DNA from 2 places in the Paenibacillus sp. 203 genome. Region 2 is predicted to be linked to the other one. Evidence: riboswitches for the same ligand, from Rfam matches in the RefSeq annotation. Region 2 holds a riboswitch; the other holds the start of a gene.

Region 1 (3,154 bases), on a different contig from region 2:
AAGATGACCCGTTATTCAGCTAACTATGAAAAGTTTCTTGAAATGGCGGATCTGAACAAAGCTCAGCATATTGATGCTTATGAGAAGCAACAGGACTTTATAAAGAAACAGGAAGATTTTATTCAGCGCAATAAAGCGCGTGCTTCTACCTCAGGCCGAGCAAAGAGCCGTGAAAAGCAGCTTGATCGGATCGAACGTATTGATAAGCCTGAAGAAGCCGCAAAACCAACCTTTCAGTTCAAAGAGGCACGTGCAAGCGGAAAGACGGTATTTGAGGGTATTGATTTTGAGATTGGTTATACACATGCCCTTTTGCCTAAAATGTCCATGACGATTGAACGTGGCGAAAAAATTGCAATTGTTGGCTACAACGGTGTCGGTAAATCGACATTGCTCAAAACCATATTGGGAAAAATTCCGCCAATCAGTGGAAAAACCTATCAAGGTGATTTTTTGCAGCCCGCTTATTTTGAGCAGGAAGTAAAGGCGGAGAAAATTACACCGATTGACGATGTGTGGAATGAATTTCCGCATTTGAACCAGCATGAAGTACGAGCGCATTTGGCGCGCTGCGGTTTGAAAAATGAGCATATCACACGTCCGCTATCTGCGCTTAGTGGTGGAGAACAGGCTAAAGTCCGTCTTTGCAAACTGTTAATGCGTGAAAGCAACTGGGTATTGTTCGATGAGCCTACCAACCACTTGGATGTTAAAGCAAAGGATGAGCTGAAACGTGCCTTGAAGGAATACAAAGGGACGGTATTGCTTGTATCTCACGAACCGGACTTTTACGAGGATTGGGTAACCAAAACGTGGAATGTGGAAGAGTGGTCAAGTAAAGTTAACTAAAATCAGTTAAATCCAGTTCTGCATATTTCACACGAAGTGGGGTTTGCAGAATTAGGAAAATATGCTAAGCTATCTTTAGCTTATACAATAAAATAGTCACACTAGGGGAGCCGCCCATGCGGCTGAGACGGAATAAATGGATTTCGGACCCTTTGCACCTGATCTGGGTTATGCCAGCGTAGGGAAGTGAGCGCCGTACAAACAAGGCAACACCATCTTTATTTTGTTTGTGCGTGGGACGATACACGTATACGGATATCATGGTCCGTTCGATTATTGGACGTTCGTTAAACCACTTCCTTGGGGAAGTGGTTTTTTTGCGTTTCGTTCATTTTAAGTTGTTCGAGCTTCCGTAGACGGATTCACATACAATCCCCTTTCATTACTGCTGGTAGACGTGGCTGCTAAGCTTAGATCCTTTAATCCAATGTGAGGTGAAGACAAAATCGAATTACACGCAATTTCGATGGAAAAGGGCACTTTTGCACAAGCCGCCCGAGTGGCTGCTATGATTTGTCCGTATGTTCATTATGTACACGCACGTTTAAAACAGAATGGTGCCTCTGCATTGCTTTCTTTGACTCGCAGCATGGTGGAGCAGGAAGTTCCTTTGCAACAAATTGTAGTAAATGATCGTGTGGATGTAGCTTTACTTACTTTGGTTGGAACCGTCCAGCTACCAGCTAATGGATTACCTGTTGTGGATGTGAAAAGCCTACTTTCAAAGAGTACACGCTGTGGAGTGTCTGTGCATTCCTTGGAGGAGGCGCAGACTGCCGAGCAGGCAGGAGCAGACTATGTACTTTATGGTCACGTATATGAGACCCATTGTAAGCCCGGTATTGTACCGCGGGGTTTAGCTCAGCTTGAACATATTTGCAGGCTGTCGAACATTCCGGTGATCGCGCTGGGCGGCATACAACCGCACCATATCCCGGAGCTTTATATGGCCGGAGCAAGCGGAATTGCGGTGATGTCTGGTATATGGGAGGCTGAGTCGCCCGTTGCAGCTGCGATGGAATATAGGCGAATGGCAGATCTTGTAGTTCACAGCTTGTAGCGAGAAAACGAGAGTAGAGGCAAGCTGAAAGCAGAATGGTTTATGGAGAGGAGACACGGAACAAATGCTAAAGATACACACAGAGGCAAGAGCGATAGGACATGCTGAATGCTTGGTCATAGGTGGAGGTGTCATCGGCAGTTCCATTGCTTATCATGTGGCCAAGGAGGGAAGAAGTACGATCATGCTGGAACGATTGATCCCGGGTGAGGGAGCCTCAGGAGCAGCGGTTGGAATGCTGGCAGCGGAAAGTGAAGAGTTCACCGACTCTGAGCTGGCACGATTTGCTCGCAGAAGTCGAGATGCATTCCCTGAGCTTGTTTGTGATCTGGAGCGTTTGTCGGGTATTTCGGTGGAATTCCGTACAGAAGGATTTGTGACCCCTTTCCGTACGGAAACTGAAGGCCAAAAACGCTGGAAAGCTGCTAAAACGCGAGAGGATGATTGTCCTATCTGGTGGGATGCGAGGGAATTGGCCCGACGAATTCCAGGTTTGGATGAACAAGCGATCGGAGCAATATATCGTTCAAAGGAGACACAAGTGGCTCCTGTCCAGCTTTGTCGTGCTTATGCAGGTGCTGCTGCGGTGCTGGGAGCAACGGTATGGTCTGGTACACGGGCAGAGCAACTGGTCATACAGGATGGTCGAGTTTGCGGTGTCCGAACAGATAGCGGCTTTTTTTCCTGCGATCAGGTCATTATTGCTGGAGGCTTGGATAGCATGAAATTACTGGCGCAGGTTGGATTTGAATATCCACTTTATTCGGTCAAGGGCGAAGCGGTAGCGGTCTCCTTGAAGGATCACCCATTAGAATACACCATTTATGCTGATGATATTTACCTCGTGCCTAAACAGAATAACGAGCTTTGGATTGGGGCAACGAGCCTTCCGCATCAATATGACGAAGAAGTGACCGTAGGAGGCTTGGAGGGGTTGCTGGCACGTGCCTCTGCCTGGCTGCCGTGCGTCCGTGAAGCTTCTTTTATACGCGCTTGGGCGGGCTTACGTCCGCAGGCTGCATCAGGCCATCCTTTTATAGGTACTGTTCCTGGGGTCGAGGGCGTATTTGCTGCGGTTGGGCATTATCGCAACGGTGTCCTGCTGAGTGATGCTACCGGGCGTGCGATGGCAGCTATGCTTAATGGAGCTGGTGCAGCAGAACTTGGGATAAGTAGTTTTTCTTCGGAGCTCCTCAAGGAGAAAAGCTTATGAAGCTGACGATTAACGGCCAGAGCATGACCTTT
Region 2 (3,154 bases):
ATTCCCAAAGGCGCTTTTACATTGGGAAGACGTGGGTAGCGTAAATGCACGCCATATTATAGGAAAATACGGTCAAAGTATACTCACCTTCAACGATGATATACAAGGTACAGGAGCGGTGACCTTGGCTGCGATTCTTTCGGCGGTGGGTGTCACCAAGACTCCGCTGCTTGAACAAAAAATACTTGTTTTCGGCCCAGGGGCAGCAGGAATCGGTAATGCTGATCAAATTCGGGGTGCTATGATCGAGGACGGCCTTTCCGCAGAAGATTCATTCAAGTCCTTTTGGGCCTTTGATTATCGCGGGCTGTTAATGGAAGATATGGAAGACGTATTAGAGTATCAGAAACCGTATGTGCGCAATAAGGATGAAGTCAGTTCATGGACCCGGTCGGGTGACGGCAAAATACCACTGCTGGAGGTCATCCGTCAGGTGAAGCCTACGATATTGATTGGAACTTCCGGTGTAGCAGGTGCCTTTTCTGAAGAGATCATCAAGGAGATGGCGAAACATGTAGAACGCCCGATCATTATGCCCATGTCCAATCCTACAAACCTTGCAGAAGCAGTACCCGAGGATTTGATCCGATGGACCGATGGCAAAGCACTGATTGCAACCGGAAGTCCTTTTGAGCCCGTCACCTATAACGGTACGAAATTTGAGATTGGACAGGCGAACAATGCCTTTGTTTTTCCGGGACTGGGTCTGGGTGCGATTGTGGTTAAAGCCAAAAGGATTACCCCTGCGATGTTTACAGCGGCAGCAGTTGCTGTTGCCAATGGTGTAGATTCGAATACGCCTGGCGGTGCACTACTCCCTCATATCCGAAAATTACGCGAAGTTTCGTACGCTGTTGCGATTGCGGTTGCAAAAGCCGCGATACAGGATCAGGTAGCTCAGGCGCACATTTCAGATGTGGAACAAGCTATACGAGATGCAATGTGGAAACCGGAATATGCCAAGGTCAAAGCTGTGGAAAATGTAATTCATCACCCTCACTAAGCCCAAAACACCTAACTAGAGGAAATTTCATATTTTGCACACTATGTTTGACATAGCGTATGAACGTATGTACAGTAATAGTCAAAAGAATAGAAGTCCACTAGGGGAGCCGCTATGGCTGAGACAAGAACGTATCTTGGACCCTTTGAACCTGATCTAGTTCGTACTAGCGTAGGAAAGTGGAGCCTTCGTATATAAGGTTTCAAACGTTTTTTTGCGTATTGGGCCTATTGTTGAAGCCGCTCCCATTTTTCCGGGGCGGCTTTTTAGCGTTGTTCCGGAATTATATTCTTACAGGACTTCTTGCTCTTCAATTTGATGGAGGTGGGGAAATTGAGTTTTACACAAGAACTCCGTCGGCAGGCGGACGGCATTTTTCAAGCGATTTTTGAGCACCCCTTTGTGAGAGGTATTGCTGAAGGAAGTTTGACAAGGGGACAGCTGATTCACTATGTAAAACAGGACTTTGAATATTTGAACGCCTACATGCGGATATACGGCATCGCAATCTCCAAATGCACCAATCGGGAGGATATGGCTGTATTTAATGAACAAATCTCTTTTATTCTCCACAGCGAGGTTCATCCGCATCAAAATTTCTGTGCTGTCGCAGGGGTGACCTATGAAGAGTTGCAGGGATATCCGCTCGCTCCGTCGGCTCATCACTATATCCGTCACATGCTGACGGTTGCGCATGAGGGTAGCCTGGGCGAGATCTTGGCTGTGCTGCTGCCATGTATGTGGACGTATGCCGAGATTGGCCGCAGGCTGCTGGATGAAGTAAAGCCGGATGAGTCTCATCCGTTCTATGAATGGATTGGCTTCTATGGAGACCAGCTTGATGATACAACACTCAAGTTCCGAGAACGTGTAGATGCTTGGGCGGAAGACGCAACGGCTGCTGAGCGGGAGCGGATGATTGAGCATTTTATACTGAGCTGCCAGCTGGAATATAAGTTCTGGGATATGGCTTATAAGCAGGAAGAATGGCCGGTCCAAATGCAGGCAGCGATCTTGGAATAGTCAGCCTGGCGATTCGATGCGTGAAGTACGGTTAATGCCCTGTTGAACCACCAACTATAGAGAGGATAATCATTATGAGTACATGGGAAAAAAGTTATTCGGATCTCCTGACGAAGGTACAAAACAGCAAACCCCTCGTTCACAATATGACCAATGTGGTAGTCACCAACTTTACGGCCAACGGTCTGTATGCATTGGGCGCCTCCCCGGTGATGGCCTATGCACCCGAGGAAGTAGCAGATATGGCAAAAATAGCAGGCGCCGTCGTGTTAAACATCGGTACACTGAACCGCGAACTGGTGGATGCCATGATCATTGCTGGACAATCGGCGAATGCACACGGTGTTCCGGTGCTGCTAGATCCGGTCGGTGCGGGAGCAACGAGCTTTAGAACTGAATCGGCACTGCGAATCCTGAGTGAAGTCAAAATCTCATTGGTGCGGGGCAATGCAGCCGAAGTCGCACATCTTGTTGGAGAAGCGCGTGACATTAAAGGCGTAGATGCCGGTGACAGTGCTGACAGCGGCCATGTCGATCTGGCAATTCGGGCTGCTCGAATGCTCAATACGATGGTTGTCATTACTGGAAAAGAGGACGTCATCACCGATGGGGCCGAAGCACGAATGATTAGCGGCGGAGACGCGCTCCTCACGAAGGTAACCGGAGCAGGCTGTCTGCTGACCTCTGTGTTAGGTGCCTTTGCAGCTGTTGAACCTAACCTGCTGCTCGCAGGTACAGCAGGTTTGGCATTTTACGGTGCAGCAGCTTCTCGAGCCGCAACACGTACCGCAGAGCTGGGGCCCGGCAGCTTCCAGATTGCCTTTCTCGACGAGCTGGCCAAACTGCACACAGGTTCACTAGAAGGGCATGTCTCGATCCATGAAGCCGGAACAACAGCAGCAGGTGGTGCGCGATGACAGACGTTCGTGTACCCAGAGCGCTGACGATTGCTGGTTCGGACAGTGGCGGCGGGGCCGGAATTCAAGCTGATCTCAAAACCTTTCAAGAACTTGGCGTGTACGGCATGTCGGCTATTACGGCCATTACCGTACAGAATACCTTAGGGGTCCACGGCGTATATCCGCTACCAGAGGAAGCAACAGCGGAACAGATCGAAGCCGTAGGATT

Evidence for each region. Region 2 has a riboswitch for thiamine pyrophosphate ahead of tenA (thiaminase II). Riboswitches for the same ligand answer to the same signal wherever they lie in the genome.
Region 1: it holds a riboswitch for thiamine pyrophosphate, as region 2 does, so the genes downstream of both, WA407_RS08120 (thiamine phosphate synthase) here and tenA (thiaminase II) in region 2, are expected to answer to the same signal.

Annotation. Positions count from the first base shown of each region.
Region 1 covers NZ_JAXCHD010000003.1:368,210-371,363, forward strand. The annotation lists gene WA407_RS08115 (ABC-F family ATP-binding cassette domain-containing protein) at 1-849, shown strand, start outside; TPP riboswitch at 943-1,051, shown strand; gene WA407_RS08120 (thiamine phosphate synthase) at 1,316-1,909, shown strand; gene thiO (glycine oxidase ThiO) at 1,974-3,122, shown strand; gene thiS (sulfur carrier protein ThiS) at 3,119-3,154, shown strand, end outside.
Region 2 covers NZ_JAXCHD010000006.1:319,495-322,648, reverse strand. The annotation lists gene WA407_RS16495 (NAD-dependent malic enzyme) at 1-1,003, shown strand, start outside; TPP riboswitch at 1,096-1,198, shown strand; gene tenA (thiaminase II) at 1,337-2,026, shown strand; gene thiM (hydroxyethylthiazole kinase) at 2,101-2,943, shown strand; gene thiD (bifunctional hydroxymethylpyrimidine kinase/phosphomethylpyrimidine kinase) at 2,940-3,154, shown strand, end outside.